4 regions of the Desulfosporosinus sp. Tol-M2 genome follow, and region 3 is predicted to be linked to each of the others. Evidence: riboswitches for the same ligand, from Rfam matches in the RefSeq annotation. Region 3 holds a riboswitch; each other region holds the start of a gene.
What was found. Region 3 has a riboswitch for molybdenum cofactor ahead of AC6I5A_RS06410 (molybdopterin-dependent oxidoreductase). Riboswitches for the same ligand answer to the same signal wherever they lie in the genome.

Region 1 (4,988 bases), on a different contig from region 3:
TAAGCGTATGCATTACAAACTTGGTTTAATAAGATCTGTGTCCAGTATATAACTAAAAGGGTAGAAGTGTAAATATTGAATGTTTTATAAAATATTTGGATTTTTCTCTTGGGGAAATTGGCTTGCTATGTTGTCAGAATTTCCCAAAGTGACAGGGAAAGTCTGATGTGGTACATTTAAGGCAGAATAGTTGGTCGTAAATAAAAATCAAACAGGATTAGGGTGGAGAGTTATAAAACATCAAGATGTGATTAGCTACACTGCACCCCTTTGACAGTACTGTGCACTCGCCATGCAGTTCCTTCGGGTAAAGGAATTTTATTACTGAGAAATATTCTAGTTCCTAATACTTATAAAGAAAAGAGAACGGATACCGATGCGAACGGGGTACCCGTAACCGTTGGGGGGAACGGGTTTAACCCGTTTTTGTCTGTTGAATACGAGGGGGTCTTCAAAAATTACTAATTCACTGCAGAACTCCGGGAAACAACTTCCAAAGTTGAAGGCGACGGGTATTTTGCTAGCAGGCGGAAAAAGCTCGCGAATGAAAAAAGATAAGGCCTTCCTGGAACTGGAAGGAAGACCCTTAGTGGAGCAGAGTCTAGCTGTTTTGCAAACCGTGTTTACAGAAGTTTTAATTAGCAGCAACAAGCCTGAACTGTATGTAGGCTACGAAGTACAGGTTATTCTAGATGAGATTCCTGGTCGAGGTCCTTTAGAAGGACTTTATCAGGGTTTAAAAGCGGCTACTTATGATGAGGTTTTTTTTGTAGCCTGTGATATGCCGTTTCTAAGTGTTGAGCTTATCCGGTTTTTGGCGACGTGGATTTCGGAGTATGATGTTGTTGTTCCGCAGCTTCAAGATGGCTTCCATCCGTTACATGCCTTTTACCATCGACGTTGTATTCCCATAATCCAAAATAATCTCGAGGCGGGTCACTTCAAGATTATTGATTTTTACCCAACTTGTTCTGTACGGTATGTGAAAGAAAAAGAACTTCAAGCCTTCTCTGATTTGAGCAAAGTCTTTTATAACGTCAACACACCAGACGAATGGTCGGCGATCATTAAGGTTAATCCGAATTGACAAAATGTATTAGGTAGTGAGAAAAAAGAATAATGCAATATATCGCGAATTACCTCTATATAAAGAAAAAGGAATTTAACTGAAAAAAATTAAATATTTTGTCATTGCTCCAAAGCTGGTTTACCTAAAGCAGAAGCTATGGTGACCAGACAAGTGCTTAAAGGCACTCGGGTATTATGGGAAACTGTAATATCTCCTGCTGGAAAGGAGTCTGTCGACAGGTGGATTGAATCCTCCGGTTGTTTACAGACCGCGGGTTTTTTTATTTCAACTGGTTAAGTTTTTTACCAAATTTAATCTTGAAAAGAGGATTTTTATGCTGGATCAATTTCAAAGAAAAATCGAATATCTGAGAATATCAGTGACAGATCGCTGTAATCTACGCTGTATATACTGTATGCCAGTTGAAGGAGTGCAGTGGATGCCGCATGATTCTATTCTTTCCTTTGAAGAAATTCTTCGACTAATGAGGATCAGTACGCAATTAGGGTTTCGTCGCTTTCGTATCACAGGGGGAGAACCCTTAGTACGTAAAGGAATTTTGGACTTTCTGCGGGAGGGCGCCATAATTCCAGGGGTCGAGGACTTCATGATAACTACCAATGGATTGTTACTCCCGAAAATGGCCTTCGATTTAAAAGCAGCAGGCGTTCAGCGAGTGAACATCAGCTTGGATACTATGGACTCAGAGCGTTTTCGAGCTATCACTCGTGTGGGAGAGGTTTCCAGTGTAATTCAGGGAGTCTTTCGCTCGCTTGAGGCTGGCCTAGATCCGGTAAAAATCAATGTCGTGGTCGTCCGGGGGGTTAATACGGACGAGTTGCCGAACTTTTTGAAGTTAGCAAAACAATATCCGCTCCATGTCCGTTTCATCGAACTGATGCCAATTGGCATTAGTTCTAAGCAACGGGCTGATTTTGTTCCAATTCAAGAAATGAAAGAGCTCTTAGGACTAAAAGAGAACATTCTAACTCAGGGGATCTTGGGTGGGGGACCGGCAGAGTATGTTCAACCAAGGGGTTTTAAGGGTAGCATTGGCTTTATTAGCGCCATGAGTCGTCATTTTTGCGATACATGCAATCGTGTACGCTTAACGGCGGATGGAAAATTGCGCCCTTGCTTGCATAGCAAAAATGAAGTGAGTCTGCGTGATGCCCTACGAAATGGAACCTCGGACGAAATTTTAAGGGATCTTTTTGCCCAAGCAGTTTGGCATAAACCCGCAAAGCATCATATGAATGACGAAGCATTGCAAGGTCAACGTGTCATGTCTCAGATTGGAGGGTAAAAAGTGGATTTAACCCATTTTGATGAAGAAGGGCGCGCCCGAATGGTTGATGTCAGCGATAAGGCTGAAACGGCCCGTATGGCAGTTGCTCGAGGGAGAATTACGATGAAAGCAGAGACTTTTGAGCGCATTCGCTCTGGGCTAATCGCCAAAGGCGACGTTTTGGCGGTGGCTCAAGTTGCGGGGATTATGGCGGCAAAGCAGACATCCCAGATAATTCCTATGTGTCATCCGCTCCTGATCACAGGGGCTAAGCTTAGGTTTAACTTAGTGGAACCCGGTGAGGTAAATATTGAAGCGATAGTAAAAGTCAATGGAAAAACCGGGATTGAAATGGAAGCCCTGACGGCGGTCAGTGTTGCAGCGTTAACGATCTACGATATGTGTAAAGCAATAGATAAAACAATGACAATTGGGGATATCTATCTAGTTGAAAAGCAAGGGGGAAAAAGCGGACATTATAGAAGTTCGAAGTTCGAAGTGCATGATTCGTAGTCCGAATTTTGAAAATTGCGTCAGTCCTTGGATAAGTTCTGCTAACATTTACAAAGCTATGTTTCATAAACCAAGTTTTTTTTATTCGATGACCACTGATGAGATGAAAGGGTGAGATTTTATATAATGGGTAAAATAATTGCGGTTTGTACGAGTGAAAAAAAAGGAATGCGCAAAAAGAATGTAGGCGAAGGAATTTTGAAAGTCAACTTTGGTCTGGAAGGAGATGCGCATGGTGGAGATTGGCATCGTATGGTCAGCTTGCTGGCGATGGAAAGTATCAAGAAGATGACGGATAAAGGGTTGGATGTTGGGCCAGGGGACTTTGCGGAGAATCTGACAACGGAAGGACTGGAATTATTCATCCTTCCCGTGGGAACAAAACTTAAGATAGGGGAAACCAGTATCGGAGAAGTCACTCAAATTGGTAAAGAATGCCATACGAAATGTGCAATCTTCTATCAGGCTGGGGACTGTGTCATGCCAAGAGAAGGAATTTTTATCCGGTTGTTGGAAGGCGGAGTGGTCCGAGTCGGGGACAGCATCGAGGTGATAGCTTAATGCTTCGCGTAGGAGTCATCACGGCTAGTGACAAAGGGTCGCGTGGAGAAAGGGAGGATCTCTCCGGGCCAACGCTTATTAAGCTTGTTCAAGACATTGGCGGGGAGGTTGTGGAGTATGTAGTGCTCCCGGATGAGCAAATGTTACTTGCTGAAAAAATGTGCCAATGGGCGGATGAACTTAGTCTGGATTTGATTTTAACGACCGGCGGGACAGGTTTTGCAATGCGTGATGTTACGCCTGAGGCCACCTTATCCGTCTCGGATCGTTTGGTACCCGGCATTGCAGAAGTGATGCGGATGGAAAGCTTAAAGGTGACAAGTAAGGCTATGCTAAGCAGGGCAGTAGCCGTCCTTCGTAAACAAACGCTGATTATTAATATGCCGGGTAGTCCCAAGGCGGCGCGCGAATGTTTTAACGCAATTGCCCCAGCCCTTTCTCATGGAATTCAAATCCTCAAAGGGGAAGCCGGAGAGTGTGCGACAACAGTCAAATGATAGTCACTAATGCTTTAAGAGATTGGTAGCTAATCTACCAATCTCTTTTTGTACTATCAGACCCCCATGCCGCTGCGCGGCACCACTGATGAATGAAAACAGGTTGTTTTCAGGGCAGAAAGTATAAGTTTCGGGTAAGCATAAGTGCAACTAGGCAGCCGCCTTCGCTAAGGCTAGGCGCCAGCCAAGTTTTCTTTATACTAGTCGGGACTTACCTATAATCAGTATTACCGTGCTTGTCACCTCTGTCCATGGTCTTGTGTATAATAGGGTAGACATATGGCTTGGGAGGTGAATTTCGTGAAAGCCATTGCGTTTGTCGATTACGAAAACATTTGGACGGGATTATTAGAGAGGGGTTATGACTTAACGCCGGAACAGTTGGCACGGTTTTTGCAATTTTATACAATACAAAACAATATCGACTTATTGGCCATCTATCTTTACGCCAACTTTGATCGGGAAGAGTTTTTGCGAACACAAACGATGTTTGAGAAAACGAATGTCTTTACGCGTCATGTCTTTGGGAAAAATAATTATGCCAGTACGGGACTTCGCCGTAATGCAGCAGATTTGGAATTAATGCTTGAGGCTCAGGAAATCTTGCTGACACGAGAGTCTACGTTTGACATGTTTTTGTTGCTTACGGGGGACGGTGACTTTCTTTCACTACTCAGAAAAGTCCGGGCTTGGGGGAAAGAAGTAAAAGTGATCGGGGTAGCAGGAAGTATTCATCATGCGCTACACCCTTATTGTAAGGGGGAGGATCTTTTACAGTGGTTCCTTCATGAACAGCCTGAAACAGAGTATTATCCGGAGCGGGATTTGGAACAAGGGATCCGGATCCTGGGAGATCTACAGACTCGCTTGCCCTACGTTGCATCAACTAAGGCGAGAGCTGCTTTAACGGAGCTTCTGGGACGATCTATTATGCAAGTTAAAGAGTTCATTCGGTATACGTTAAAAGAAACTATACTCCTTGAGAAGGAGCACCCCGATCCGAATCTCAAAATTGGTAAAACAAAAATATACCTTCTCAATCTAGAGAATACCTTGGTTT
Region 2 (4,988 bases), on a different contig from region 3:
TTAAAACCATCCCTGTCCAAAAATGAATCGCATAGCAAGTATTTAAAAAAGCAGCCGATACAGTATGACGTCCCAGCCACATTTCAAAACCAGTAAAAATCATCAAAAAACAGCCTATAATAACTAACCAGCCGAGAACTTTTTGCCCGGCATTGTATTTATCTTGTGGCGGTCTTACTTTCATTTTAATGAAGGGCACATAACCACCCAGGACTTTAAACCAGGCCATATCGTTCCTGGTAAAAGTTGTAATGGTGTCAATAAAACGCGCGAACCGATCAAAATTTAAAAGAATGTAGAGAGTAGGTCCTAACGTGAAAATTACGCCGGTCCAAACATGGACAAGTGATGCGTTCGCACCACCTCCAAATAGGTTGTTAATGCCGTTGCCGGACCAGTGGAAGCCTATTCCAGTAAATCCCAGGAGGATAAAAGTAATTAAGTGTATCCAATGCATCGTCCGGGTCTGCGTACCATGCTTTAAGGCTTTGCCTTTGACAATTTCCTTACTCATTTATAGCCTCTCCTTTCCAACATTTCATATCTTCTTATCTCTTTTTATGATACAGCTTTTACATCTTCTTTTGGATGATTCAGCTCCTCAATTAATGCGGGAATATCCTTGCCGTAGCGCGTATGCAGCAAATGATGAGACTTGCTGCTCAGCGGTTTTACTTCTCCCGGTGATAAGAATTCCTTGTATAATTGCTGAACTTCAGGATTCAGGTGCGACTTACGAATGGTCATCTTTTCATCCAAGGAATATAACCCGGCTGATCTTTGGGCAATATAATCAGTACTGGTTTTGGCGCTGCTGAACCCCAGTTTCATAAACAGACCGGAAAAGGCTGCAACCACTGCCAACGCGACTGTTCCTTTTAGAAACTGCCGCCTGTTTATGCCTTCTTTTTCATGAAATAATGTCATCGTTATTTCTCCTTTTTATTTTTATTAGGCATCCCGCCGGATCGGTTGCCCACCACCGTTAATACACCCACCCGGGCAATTCATAACTTCGATAAAATGATAGTCGAGTTTTCCTGCCAATACATCTTCAATTACCTGGCCTACATGTTTAGTTCCGGTTATTATGGCAACTTTCACCGGGAAAACTGTATTCCCCAAAGCTTTGATTGGCACCGGAACTGTAGCTTCTCGAACCGGAGCCAGTCCGCGTACAGCTTTTAATTCAATTTTATCCAAAGTTTGCCCACTCAATAACTCATAAGCGGTACGCAGCGCCGCTTCCATCACACCTCCGGTCACACCAAAAATCGTAGCCGCACCGGTGGATTGACCGATAAAAGAATCTGCTTGTTCATCTACCAGGATATTAAAATCTATCCCTACGTCCTTAATCATCTGGGCCAGTTCGCGAGTCGTTATTACCGCATCCACATCCTGGTGGCCGCTGCTGATCATTTCCGGCCGGTTGCACTCATATTTTTTAGCCGTACAAGGCATGACAGAAACAGAATAAACGTCGGCAGGATCGATGTTCAGTTTTTGGGGTAAATATGTCTTGGCTAATGCTCCAAACATCTGCTGGGGAGATTTGGCCGTTGACAAATGAGGAAGGATTTTAGGATAATTATCCTCTGCATATTTAATCCAGGCTGGACAACAACTCGTAAATTGGGGTAAGGGACCGCTTTCTTCGTAACCGGGTTGTCCTACTGCTTTAAATACCCGATTAATTAACTCAGTGCCTTCTTCCATAATTGTTAAGTCCGCAGTAAATTCCGTGTCGTAGACTTTATCAAAACCTAATTTTCTTAAAGAAGCAAACATTTTACCTTTGGCATTATACCCCGGCTCCTTGCCAAATTCTTCACCTAAAGCTACCCTGACTGCCGGCGCAGTTTGAACTACTACAAATTTTTTCGGATCAGTTAAAGCTGCCTTTATTTCTGCGATCATACTCTGGTCTTTGATTATTCCGGATGGGCAGTTAATCAGGCACTGCCCGCAATTGATGCATTTTTTTTGATCAATATGATGTTGTTCGCCAAGTTTTCCGGTTATGGCACCCGTAGGACATATTGGAGTACAGTGATCACAGGACTTGCATAGGGCAGTAACACTTATAATACCTTCAGCTGCTACAGAATTCACTATTCACCCTCCTAAAAACATAATTTAGAAAGCATTCTCTTGGTAATTTGAAAAAAGCGATTAAATCTTATTATAACCACACTTATATTTATGTATAAGTGTATCCTTATACACCAAGTACCTTCACCAATTTATTCACATACATTACCTGCATCAATCAGCTCATAATAGAAAAGACTCCACCTTCAGAAAGTGAAGCCATGCCAAAAAAAGCCTAACTGGCCTGGTCACCTCCTTTTCAATAGTGAAGGCATACCCGTTTCCAGGTACACCCCGAGGGCTTTAAGCCCTGGCCGGTTACCATAGATTACTCATTAGGTTGATCCGGCTCGGAGATAGGATTAATTAAGTTTTGTGAATCATAAATATAAATAGAAAAGACTCCACCTACAGAAAGTGAAGCCACGCCAAAAAAGCCTAACTGGCCTGGTCACCTCCTTTTCAATAGTGAAGGCATACCCGTTTCCAGGTACACCCCGAGGGCTTTAAGCCCTGGCCGGTTACCATAGATTACTCATTAGGTTGATCCGGCTCGGAGATAGGATTAATTAAGTTTTTGTGTGCGATAAACGTGCCATAAACATAGGTAATCCTTAGTAAACATGCATAAACAACCTATAACTGATTATAGCTTTATTGAGATTAACTTGCAAGAACATTATGACTCACAGTCAAAGAAAAACTGATTTATACGAATTGCCTTTCGTAGATTAACTGAAAAAACGCTTACCCTGAAATAATAGAGTAAGCGGTCAAAATATCATGATTTTTAAGATGATGACCCCTTTAACTCAGCAATAACCTTGTTATCAGGGTAAAATTTATAAGTTAGAGTGCTTGCAGAGCAGCCGCATGGACCTTTCTGCAAACCCAAACATCAGTTACAGGAACTTTTTGTTCTTAGCGTGGTAGTGCGTATGCAATAACTCATGAGATTTGTGTCCCAGGGGTTCAATCAGGAAGTCTTCATAAAGCTTGGCTACTTCCGTATTCAAATGTGACTTCCGAACCTCCATTGCTTCGTCTTCGACATAGATAGCATCAATCCGCTGGACACGTTTGGCATTGGCTTTGGTTATCGGTTGTCCGCCGCCGCCGATGCAGCCACCCGGGCAGGCCATGATTTCAATGAAGTGATAAGGGGATTCGCCGCGTCGAACCTGATCCATGAGTTTTCTGGCATTGCCAAGGCCATGCGCAATAGCTACTTTTACCACTGTCCCTTTGAGATCAACCGCAGCTTCCTTAATTCCTTCAAAACCACGGGTTACGGTAAAGTTAACGTCCGGAAGAGTTTCTCCCATCACTACTTCGTAAACTGTGCGCAGGGCAGCTTCCATAACCCCGCCGGTGGCTCCAAATATAACGGCAGCGCCGGTATATTCGCCCATCCAGGGGGAGAAGGGAGCGGGCGCCAGCTTCGTAAAGTCAATACCGCTCATCCGGAACAGGCGGCCAACTTCCCGCGTGGTCAGCACGATATCAACATCCCGGAATCCACTGCTGTTCATTTCTGGGCGGGACGCCTCAAACTTCTTGGCTACACAGGGCATAATGGATACCGAGAAGATCTTCTGCGCGGGAATTCCCATTTTGTCCGCCCAGTAGGTCTTAGCCAGGGAACCGAACATCTGCTGGGGTGATTTACAGGTAGACAGGTTGTCCAGCAGGTCGGGATAATAAGTTTCACAGAAATTAATCCAGCCGGGGCTGCAGGAGGTAAACATGGGGAGGGTTCCGCTATTTTTCAGACGGCTAAGAAGTTCGTTACCTTCTTCCAGGATTGTCAGGTCAGCGGTGAAGTTGGTATGCAGCACATGGTCGAACCCAATCTGCTTCAGACCGGCCACAAAGACTTCCATGGGCAGATCGCCGGTATTCATTCCAATTTCTTCACCTAACGCCAAGCGCACGGCCGGGGCAATCTGGGTAACAACGACAGTATCAGGATCGGCTATAGCCGCCAGCAATTTGTCGATCTCTTCGACTTCACCGATAGCTCCTACCGGACAGGCATGGATGCACTGACCGCACATGATACAAGGGCTGTCGAGCAAATCTTTGCCCAGAGTGGGAACTACTATGGCATCATTGCCGCGATTCTCGATCCCCAGGGCATTAACGGTCTGGATAACGGAACAGGCTTCAATACAACGACGGCAGAGTACGCATTTGTCAGGATCCCGGAACAGGGAAGGGGTAGAAAAGTCTTTACCGAGTCCTCTGACCTTCAACTCAAACGGGTTATCCCGGATGCAGTATTCGGCTGCCAGGCTTTGTAATTCACAATTTTCATTGCGGATACAATTTAAGCAATCCTGGGGATGATTAGCCAGAATCAGCTCCAAAATTGTTTTCCGGGCTTCGATAACTTTGGGAGTTTTGGTCTTGATTACCATTCCTTCCATGACTGGCTGTGAACAGGCTGCTTGGAGAAGATTGCTGCCTTCGACTTCACATACGCATACCCTGCAATTAGCCTTTACGGACTGGTCAGGGTGATAGCACAGTGTAGGAACACTTACACCGGCCTCTTTAGCTGCCTGCAGGATGGTTGAGCCATCAGGAACGGAAACTTTGATTCCGTCAACAGTAATGTTTAGCATTTTTTTCACTCCTTCCTACATCAGCTTAGCGTTATAATCGGCGGAAAAATGTTTGATGGTACTCAGTACCGGTGCGGGAGCAACTTGTCCCAGACCACAGAAACAAGAATAGGACATTACCCGACCCAGTTTACCCAGCAGAGCTACATCTGCAGAGGCCCCTTTACCGTCATTAATCTTATTCATTAAATCATGCATGCGCATCGTACCCTCTCGACAGGGAGCGCATTTGCCACAGGATTCATCTGCAAAGAATTTAGAGATCCG
Region 3 (4,988 bases):
AACGCCCGGAAACATTCACCGGTGCCGATCAGCGGCAAAGACGCGCTATTAGTGACGCAAATAGCCTTCTATGACGACCCGGTCCGCTTTGCCGCCCAAACCAACAAACTTTGCGCTGAACTGGAGCAAAGAATAGCAGCGGGCGAGGGTGTTTTCCCAGCCGACACACCGCGCATTTTGATCACAGGCACACCGATGGCTATTCCTAATTGGAAACTGCACCATATTCTTGAAACCAGCGGCGCTGTGGTGGTAGTCGAGGAACTCTGCACCGGCACGCGTTATTTTGAAAATCTGGTTGATGAAAGCGGTAAAACTTTGGATGAACAAATCAAAGCCTTGGCCGCGCGCTACATGAAGACCAACTGTGCCTGCTTTACGCCTAATACCGGACGGATCGACGATCTCCTGCGTTTGGTGAAAGAATATAAGGTGGACGGGGTGATTGATTGCAGCCTGCAGTTCTGCGGCCTTTATTCCACGGAAGGGTATCTGGTCCAACAAGCTTTAAATAAAGCGGGCGTCCCCAATATACATTTGGAAACAGATTACAGCGAACAGGACATGGAACAGCTGCGCACCAGAGTGCAGGCTTTTCTGGAAATCTTGAAACAATAGGAACAATAGGTAACAGGTAGGTTGAATGAATCATGGCGGAAATTTATGATTACTACGTACTCTTTCCCAATCATCAGGAAGGTCTTCGCCTGCACCGGAAATTAAAAGAGGCTCAGGTAAAGTGCAGTATTTCACCGACTCCCCGTGAAGCCAGCAGTTTTTGCGGCATCTCGCTGCTGGTCAGTGAGGAAAATGTGGCGCAGGTGGAAAAGATTCTTGCGGGAAGCAACATCAAAACAGGGGGTATTGTCAGGATTCAACGCAAGACGGCGGTGTGGAACAAGACCTGTTGAATTGCTGTTTGGGCTTTGGGCAAGGGGAAGGGTTTATGTATATTGAGCAAATAGCAAGTTCCCTTGAGAATAGGAGTGTGAAATGAAAGAGCTGATCTATTTAGATAATGCAGCTACATCCTGGCCAAAACCGGAGATTGTTTATCAGATGATTGATCATTACAACCGTCGACTGGGCGGCAGTCCGTACCGGGGCAGCAGCAGTAAAACGCTGGAAGCCGGAGGGGTGCTGCTGGATACCAGGGAAGCGTTGGCCGCGCTCTTTCATTTCACGGATGTTTCGCGCCTGATTTTTACCAAGAATATCACAGAGGCGATCAACACGGTGCTCAAAGGATATCTGAAGCCGGGGGATCATATTATTATCAGTTCGATGGAGCATAACGCTGTGGTACGGCCGCTCAGTAAGTTAAAAAATTCCGGAGTGGAAATATCCATCGCGGACTGTGCTGCCGACGGCAGTCTGGACCCGTATGAGGTGGAGAAAGCCTGGCGTACGAATACCTGCATGGTTTGTCTGACCGCAGCCTCCAATGTGACAGGCACGATTATGCCTGTCCGGGAAGTAGGGCAGCTCTGCAGGAATAAGGGCGCAGTATTTATGGTGGATTCGGCCCAAAGCGCCGGGATAATCCCGCTTGATATTGGAGAACAAAATATTGATGTTCTGACCTTTACCGGGCATAAAAGCCTGTTCGGTCCGCAAGGTACGGGCGGATTCTATATTCGGCCCGGTTTGGACATTGATTCACTGCTCGAGGGAGGTACCGGCTCCTTTTCCGAGGAAATGGTACAGCCTGATTTTTCCCCGGATAAGTATGAGAGCGGCACTCCCAATACACCGGGAATTGCCGGTTTAGGAGCAGGCGTCAGTTTTATCATGAGAAAAGGTCTGGCAGCTATTCGAAATCATGAGCTGGAACTGATGGACAGGATGGTTGACGGGTTAAGGCAAATTCAGGGAGTGACAATTCATGGCCCTGTGGACAACCGACAGCGGACCGCTGTTTTGTCTCTAAATCTGGCCGGTCTGGAATGCGGCGAACTGGGTTTTCTTTTGGAGAATAATTTTGGTATTGTCACCCGTTCCGGCCTCCATTGCGCTCCTCTGGCGCATCGGACCATTGGTACTTTGCATCAGGGAACCTGCAGGATTAGTTTAAGTTATTTTTCCACCCGTGAGCAAATTGAAACTTTTCTGAATGGGATGCTGAGGCTGAGTAAAGGTGGTTAGTTACCTTAACGGGCAATCCCTTACATTATTTATTACAGCAACAGCTTTGAAGGGAGCATGTTGACAAAAGAAATCGTCAACGACTTTGTCTATAGCCCAAATGAAAGATAATTATCCGCAGGCGCGGATGTCATATAGGAATGCGGTTGATCCGGTACGCCATATTCCCTTACACAGCAGTTGTCAATCAACTTTACGGATCCGAAGTAGCACCACTACATCGTATAGATTCCTATATTCGGATAATTTCATCTGATTGTATGTCCTCAACATTCCCCAAACCCTCTTTAAGTTGTTTTTTACTCTATATTATCCCATTTTTCGTGATAAGAAGCCTCTGCTTTTAAGGCAATGGCTTCTTTGACTTTTTCAGTGGCCTCTGAAAACAAGGCTTTTAGGGATATCTGTATTTATGTAACTGTCAAAGACCCGAGTAATTGCCCCTACTCTATTTTTTCAATTTCAAAGGATTCTATAAATTTCTTCATTGGTGACCAAAATGTGCTAGTGACAAGAACACATAAAAGTGATACACTAACATTACAAAGACATTATATATAATATATACTTGTGTTGAAGTAACAGTTTATGAGGATATAATTATCCGCCAAGCATATCCTCCGGCAATATCAAAACCGAGCGGCGTTAGAAGTGCAGCTTCGTTGAAATACTGTCGGCATCAAGTCGGCGTTGAGGGAGGTGAGAAAGTGCTATCAAGTACAAGGTTTAAGCAAATTATAACCCGTTGCATGTGAGTTAACTTACATGAACCGGCGGTTCATAGAGTTTCTATTTACAGTGGCGCAAATGAAGACCTGAAGTTGATGCGGCCTTTCTTCACCGATTCTCTTTGGAGCTTTGGCGGATGAGTTCATCTATGCTTTAATGCTTCATCCGACTTGCTTGTTGGCGAATCATTGATTTGGCTGTACTACATTCCTGCCTTTATTCGTCGTTGTTGAACCCTAATTTGCCAACCCTTAGACTTTTTAGCAACAGCGTTACAACGTTGCTGAAATTTAATAATTTTTTAAAACTTAGCTCCCAAGCTACTTCACCTAAAGCTGCGGCTACGGGGAATTAGCCGACTTGGCTGTTATGCCGACACGGTAAATCCGGAAACGGGTTTATCTCCCTTATATTGGAAAGGAGTCAATGGCACTGAGAAGACAATTTGCATTGCCCGCATCATTTATGCGCCGGTAATGAGAGGTGTCTTTAATAATGGTGCCGTAAGTTGTTTCTGAGTAGGGGGAGAGAGCGCGTATTTTTGATGTAACCAATGCCCTAATTTAGCATGGCAATGAACTTTACCCTCCTAATTAAGATAGGAGTTTTTTTATTTTTTCATGTAAATAGAAAAGGAATGATTGAAGTGTAAGGAGCGTCGCTTATGTCTAGATACAAAGTTCTGATCATGCTTTGATCAAGAAGTAAATTCATGGGATTGGTCATGGCGTGTTTAAGAAAACATTTTTAGGGGAGGAAGAAGAGATGGATGTTTCTCGTCGTGGGTTCCTTAAACTCTCAGGGCTTTCCATTGCAGCCTTGGCCACTGGTCTGGGTTTTGACCCGGCCGTTGCGGAGGCCAAAGGGTATGCGTTGAAACTGGAAGGAACCAAAAAGGTCCCGAGCATCTGCCATTTTTGCGCCGGTGGCTGTGGGACGCTTTTGTATGTGAAAGAGGGTAAGTTAGTTCATTTGGAAGGTGACCCGGATCATCCGGTCAGCGAGGGAGTGCTGTGTCCCAAGGGGGCAAGCTTATCACATGTCGCCTACTCGCCGGATCGGGTGACTAAGCCGAAACGGCGTGCTCCCGGGGCGGATCATTGGGAAGACATCTCCTGGGAAGAGGCGCTGGACCGCGTCGCCAAGAAAACCAAAGAAGTCCGGGAGGCTACTTGGAAAGCCGCTGATGAGGTGGTCAATGCGAAAACCGGACTAAAGGAAATGCTGCCGGTTAACCGTGCGGACGGAATCGCCTTTCTTGGTTCTGCCGAAGTGGACAATGAAGAGTCGTACCTATTTACGAAATTCTGCCGGGTAATCGGGACCCCGCATCATGACCACCAGGCCAGGCAATGCCATGCTTCCTCCGTAACCGGGTTGGCCCCTGCCTTTGGTCGTGGGGCGATGACCAATTCATGGTCAGATATGAATAATGCCGAGGTCTTTTTAATTGCGGGAAGCAACTGCGCTGAAAATCATCCGATTGCCATGAGGTGGATTCTTCGGGCAAAAGAAAAAGGCGCTAAAGTAATCGTCGTCGATCCACGCTTTACTCTGACGGCTACCAAAGCCGACATCTTTGCCCAAATCCGTCCGGGAACGGATATTGCCTATCTGGGCGCTATTATTAATTATATTATTGAAAAGAAATTATACGATGAGAAATATGTTCTTAATTACACTAATGCTCTGTTTAAGGTCAGTAAAGATTATAAATTAGAAGATGGCCTCTTCTCCGGTTTTGACCCTACAACAAAGAAGTATGCTACCGCGAGCTGGGGTTACCAACTTGGGCCGGATAAAAAACCCCTGAAAGCGGACAGTCTGGAGGACCCGGATAGCGTATTTGCTAAGCTCAAAGCTCACTATGCCCGCTATACCCTGGAAACAGCCGAAAAAATCTCCGGGATCCCGGCCGCGAAAATTAAAGAAATCGCCGACGCCTTTTCTAAAGGGAAACCGGGCACTATTCTCTATGCGATGGGCATGACCCAGCATACCACGGGTACGCAAGGCATTCGGGCCTATGCCATCATTCAATTGTTGTTGGGTAATAGTGGCAAAGCCGGCGGCGGGATCAATGCCCTGCGCGGCGAACCGAATGTTCAGGGTTC
Region 4 (4,988 bases), on a different contig from region 3:
ACTTCGGTTTCGAGAGAATCTGCCGACATTACGAAGAGTTCGAAGGCCATGCCTATACCCTCACAAGCCTTCTGCTTTGAGTGGGCATAAACGACTGAAGCCGGGTCATCTCCGACTAAAATCACCGCGAGTTTTGGCTGTAACCCTTTATTTTTCCACTGGGTAATTTCCTCACGAATTTCTTCCTTGAGAACCTTGGCTACCGCTTTACCATCCAATAACTGAGCCAATTGACTCAATCCTCACTTCGCTTTAAGATACTGATCAATACCACTGGCAGCCTTTTTACCGGCTCCCATCGCCAAAATAACGGTAGCCGCTCCGGTAACTATATCTCCGCCCGCAAAAACTCCCGGCTTAGAAGTCATTAACGTTTCTGCGTCAGCAACAATGTTACCCCGTTTGCTCAAATCCAATCCCGGAGTAGACGTTGTCACCAAAGGATTCGGTCCTTGCCCAATCGCCACGACTACCGTATCCATCGGAATCTCGATTTCTGATCCTGGAATAGCAAGCGGAGAACGTCGTCCGGAAGCGTCCGGCTCTCCAAGTTCATAGCGCAAACAAGTTAGGCTTTTAACCCACCCACGCTCATCTCCCGCGATGGAAACGGGACTGGTTAAGAGATGAAAATGGATCCCCTCTTCTTCCGCATGCTCCAGCTCTTCATTCCTTGCCGGCATCTCGGCGCGAGAACGTCGGTAGATAATAGAAACATTTTCAGCGCCTAAACGTAAGGCGGTGCGCGCAGAATCCATAGCGACGTTTCCCGCACCGAGAACCGCTACATTTTTCCCTACCTTAACCGGGGTTGCATAGTCAGGGAACTTGTAACCCTTCATCAAATTAGTCCGGGTTAAAAATTCGTTCGCGGAATATACCCCATTAAGGTTTTCTCCAGGGATATCCATAAAGTAGGGCAGTCCGGCACCTGTACCGATAAACACGGCCTCGTATCCGTTACCCAGCAGTTCATCCACGGAAGTAATTTTGCCGACCACTTGATTCGTGAGAATTTCAACCCCCATTTGTTTCAGGTTGGCTATCTCCGTCTGCACAATTTCCTTCGGCAAACGGAACTGCGGAATCCCGTACATCAAAACGCCCCCGGCAACGTGCAGCGCTTCAAATATCGTCACTCCATGCCCAGCTTTTGCCAAATCACCGGCACACGCCAATCCGGAAGGTCCTCCCCCGATAATAGCGACACGTTTACCGGTCGGTACCGGTTTCTCAAACGTAGATTCGCCAAATTTCATATCATAGTCGGCTACAAAACGCTCTAACCTGCCGATAGCCACGGGCTCCCCTTTTTTTCCCAGAATACATTTTATTTCGCATTGATTTTCCTGGGGACAAACCCGACCACAAACGGCGGGCAAGGAATTCTTAATTTTCAGGACCTTGCCGGCTTCCAGAAAATCCTCTTCCGTAATCTTTTCAATAAACTCCGGAATGAGAACTCCGACAGGACATCCCGTAATGCATAAAGGTTTCTTACAGCGTAAACAGCGCTTTGCTTCTTCCACAGCCGTTTCCTGTGTATAGCCCAGGGCTACTTCATCGAAGTTATGCGCCCTGACCTGAGGCTCTTGACAGGGCATTTCATGACGAGGGATGATCACTTTCCTGGTCTTCTCAACATTCTCCGCCATTAGTGATGCCCTCCTTCGCGGTCACATTCCAGCCGAGCCTTAGCCCGATTCTCTTCGTCCCTATAAAAGGTTAAACGTTGCATAGCTAAATCAAAATCCACTAGATGTCCATCGAATTCCGGTCCATCCACACAGGCAAATTTGGTTTCATTGCCTACACTAACCCGACAAGCACCACACATTCCAGTCCCGTCAACCATAATTGGATTCATGCTGACAATCGTTTTGATGCCCTTTGGCCGGGTATAATTCACAACTGCTCGCATCATGACCATGGGGCCAATTGCCCAAATCACCTTAACCTGATGTCCTTGGTCTAAAACCTGAGCCAGCCCGTCTGTCACAAACCCTTTAACACCCCTACTGCCATCGTCCGTGGCAATCACAACTTCGTTACTCACGGCACGCATTTCTTCTTCTAAAATCAAAAGATCCGCACTCCGTGAACCTAAGACGGAAATCACATAATTCCCGGCAGCTTTTAAAGCCCGGGCAATCGGATAAATGGGGGCATTTCCCAGACCTCCTCCGACGCACACAACCGTACCATAATTTTCAATTTCGGATGCAACACCTAACGGACCCACGAAATCCTGAAACTTATCCCCCTCATTCATGTGCGTAATGAGGGCTGAAGAATATCCCACATCTTGCACAACAAGCGTGATGGTCCCTTTTTCTCGATCAAAGTCCATGACTGTAAGCGGAATGCGTTCACCCAACTCATCTACCCGCACAATAACAAATTGTCCAGGCTCAACTTTGGCCGCCACAGCCGGTGCGTCAACTTCCAGCAAGACAATTGTCGGTGCCAGTAGTCTTTTTTTAACTACGTCATACATTTAACTTCTCCCCTATATCTTGATAATTTTGACTCAACAAGGGAAAACCTAAGCTCTCTTTTTAAGATAACCTTAGGTCGCAAAAAAACATAACAAAAAGTCATCTCATATTTCTCCTTCTCAACACGGAAGGCCCTATCATTTCTAATAGAACCCATTGGCCGATTATCATATGCAATGCACCCAGACAAGTCAGCTTGGAGAAAATATAACACTTGTTTTATTATAGATTACATTTTTCGTAATAGCAATAAAATCTTGTCGCATTTAATCCCTTGGGATCAGAAATTGTAACTGAAGATTATCTGTGAATTAATAAAAGAGCCCATACAATTACTTGCCTATAGGCTCTTTTCGTTCTAGTTTCGAAATCCTAGCGACTATACCGTCAAGAATTCCGTTTACGAACTTTGCCGATTCCTCGCCCCCAAAGCGCTTTGCTAATTCGATCGCTTCATTTAGACTGACTCGTCCTGGAATGTCCGGACAGAAAAGAACCTCATACGTTGCTAAACGCATCACATTCCGATCCACGTTCGCCATACGGCTAATGGTCCAATCCTGAGCAAATGAAGTAATCATATTATCTATTTCAACCAGATGTGCTATCGTTCCGTCGACTAATTCCTGAGCAAACTTTCTACTGGCCTCGGGGACTACAAATTCCGTTGCCCAATGTTGAACTTCCTCGGATGTAATCAGCGGTTCTTTCGTCAGGTCCCTTTGAAAAAGCACTTGCAGGGCTGTTTCACGGGCTAATCTTCGACTCAAGGAAATTCCTCCTAGTACTTTTTCAAGTTTTTTTCTAACCAAGTTGTAATAAATTTATAATCATCCTGGCGTTTTCCTAACACAAATCCCAGAATAGCAAACAAGGCCAAGACCAGTGTGCGCCAAAAGCCAAGAGTCACCATTAGCAAACCCAGAACTAAACCTATTGACGTTCCGATGAATTTGCCCGGATGATTGTCAATGACCCATACTAAAAACCTGGAGATTTTCTCTCCAATTTTCGACCAGAACTCACTCATCGGACGCGTGTCAAATGGGCCTTATCCAAACTTAGCACCAGCACTTTCACCTCTGTTACCATAATTCCTGTATAAAGTTCGACATCCGCCTTGACCTTTGCTTGAAGTTCTTCGGACGTTATTGGAATTCGTTCGCCCTGCTCAAATTGGCAAGAGACCATTATCTGAAGACCAGTTTCCCGTTCTCTAAGGTTCGATTTAACATGCAACACACCCGGCAGCGCCATTGCACTTCGCGCAATAATCTCCTGCAGGGCATCCTGAGAAATTCGGACATTTCCCCCTTTGGAAGACGTTTGAAACGTACGAACCGAACTTCTGCGCGGACGCACAAACAAAAGTAATCCCAGTAAGAGCAAAACAGCAGCCACAATAATACTTTCCCATGGGTTTGATTTTAACCACTCCAGCCCTTGAGCAAGTATAACATAAGGAAGCTCCCACCCTGTGGCCATGGCTAATATCCAAAGAGCACCCAGGATTAGGGTGAGTCCTAAAGCATAGGCCAACATTTGTCGTCCCCTCTTTCAGAAACCCCCCCTGGCATATCCAGGGGGGGACCACTCTACTTCAGAAGAAATTCTTCTTCTTTGATTTTGGTTTCCGGTATCGATTTGAAGTTTACCCCTTGCACATGAACATTTGCTTCTACGACCATGAGCCCAGTCATTCTTTCAATGGCTTCCTTCACCGCTTCCTGCACGTATAAAGCGACCTCAGGAATTGATACGCCATACTCCACCACAATAAAAAGATCTACGGCAACCTCATGTTCGCCAACTTCAACCTTGACCCCTTTAGACAGGTTTTTATTTCTCCCTAACATGTGCGCAAGATCTCCAACCAGACCCCCGCTCATGCTAACTACTCCCCCGACTTCAGAAGCTGCTAATCCGGCAATAACTTCAACTACTTCATCAGCAATCCGAATAGAACCGAGGGAATTTTCCGTTCCCAAGCTTTCCATATCTCTTCACCTCCATATCGATGTTCGAGGCCCGATGTTCGAGGCTCGATGTTTAGGGTTCAAATATTGAACATTTTACCCTTGGAAAACCTAACTTAACCAAGATTGAGTTAAAACTCCACCTAAAGTTTCCTTTATCCAATGTTGTCGCTATTATAACAAATAAAGACTAATCTGGCAAAGGCAATCTGCGAACACGAGCACACCCCCTTCAAAAACTCTTCATATTCCATAGAAGCAAATCTCCTCTCATGTGTGACATCTTATTATAGAAACGGGGAGAGCGTAAAGCTTCTCCCCAACCTAAAATACTTACGGTCATTGTACTGTGTAATGCCCCCAATAAATTGATGATCTGGCAAAAGATCCTATTGATGCTGATGTGTATGTGGAAAGTTTTCAGTCTCGACGATGTCTGTCCGATTTATTTTCTAGCTGCTATCGTAATCTTATCCAATCGGACTTTTGTTACTTGGACGACAATGTCTTGAAT

Region 1: another riboswitch for molybdenum cofactor. It lies ahead of moaA (GTP 3',8-cyclase MoaA); the one in region 3 lies ahead of AC6I5A_RS06410 (molybdopterin-dependent oxidoreductase).
Region 2: another riboswitch for molybdenum cofactor. It lies ahead of AC6I5A_RS09005 ([FeFe] hydrogenase, group A); the one in region 3 lies ahead of AC6I5A_RS06410 (molybdopterin-dependent oxidoreductase).
Region 4: another riboswitch for molybdenum cofactor. It lies ahead of AC6I5A_RS14395 (sulfide/dihydroorotate dehydrogenase-like FAD/NAD-binding protein); the one in region 3 lies ahead of AC6I5A_RS06410 (molybdopterin-dependent oxidoreductase).

The regions. Positions count from the first base shown of each region.
Region 1 is NZ_JCAIJG010000157.1:1,406-6,393, reverse strand. Features, by position in the region: gene mobA (molybdenum cofactor guanylyltransferase) at 500-1,087, shown strand; molybdenum cofactor riboswitch at 1,183-1,313, shown strand; gene moaA (GTP 3',8-cyclase MoaA) at 1,404-2,375, shown strand; gene moaC (cyclic pyranopterin monophosphate synthase MoaC) at 2,379-2,870, shown strand; gene AC6I5A_RS12080 (MOSC domain-containing protein) at 2,997-3,431, shown strand; gene AC6I5A_RS12075 (MogA/MoaB family molybdenum cofactor biosynthesis protein) at 3,431-3,928, shown strand; gene AC6I5A_RS12070 (NYN domain-containing protein) at 4,229-4,988, shown strand, end outside.
Region 2 is NZ_JCAIJG010000118.1:26,299-31,286, reverse strand. Features, by position in the region: gene AC6I5A_RS09015 (formate dehydrogenase subunit gamma) at 1-514, opposite strand, end outside; gene AC6I5A_RS09010 (iron hydrogenase small subunit) at 559-927, opposite strand; gene AC6I5A_RS09005 ([FeFe] hydrogenase, group A) at 952-2,115, opposite strand; molybdenum cofactor riboswitch at 2,331-2,462, opposite strand; molybdenum cofactor riboswitch at 2,534-2,665, opposite strand; gene AC6I5A_RS09000 (NADH-dependent [FeFe] hydrogenase, group A6) at 2,997-4,721, opposite strand; gene AC6I5A_RS08995 (complex I 51 kDa subunit family protein) at 4,737-4,988, opposite strand, start outside.
Region 3 is NZ_JCAIJG010000086.1:2,173-7,160, forward strand. Features, by position in the region: gene AC6I5A_RS06395 (double-cubane-cluster-containing anaerobic reductase) at 1-618, shown strand, start outside; gene AC6I5A_RS06400 (putative Se/S carrier protein) at 651-911, shown strand; gene AC6I5A_RS06405 (aminotransferase class V-fold PLP-dependent enzyme) at 994-2,145, shown strand; molybdenum cofactor riboswitch at 3,175-3,313, shown strand; partial or broken gene AC6I5A_RS06410 (molybdopterin-dependent oxidoreductase) at 3,640-4,988, shown strand, end outside.
Region 4 is NZ_JCAIJG010000201.1:24,078-29,065, reverse strand. Features, by position in the region: gene AC6I5A_RS14405 (bifunctional 5,10-methylenetetrahydrofolate dehydrogenase/5,10-methenyltetrahydrofolate cyclohydrolase) at 1-230, opposite strand, end outside; gene gltA (NADPH-dependent glutamate synthase) at 243-1,655, opposite strand; gene AC6I5A_RS14395 (sulfide/dihydroorotate dehydrogenase-like FAD/NAD-binding protein) at 1,655-2,497, opposite strand; molybdenum cofactor riboswitch at 2,595-2,712, opposite strand; gene nusB (transcription antitermination factor NusB) at 2,831-3,268, opposite strand; gene AC6I5A_RS14385 (DUF2273 domain-containing protein) at 3,280-3,528, opposite strand; gene amaP (alkaline shock response membrane anchor protein AmaP) at 3,525-4,040, opposite strand; gene AC6I5A_RS14375 (Asp23/Gls24 family envelope stress response protein) at 4,094-4,495, opposite strand; gene AC6I5A_RS14370 (SpoIIIAH-like family protein) at 4,920-4,988, opposite strand, start outside.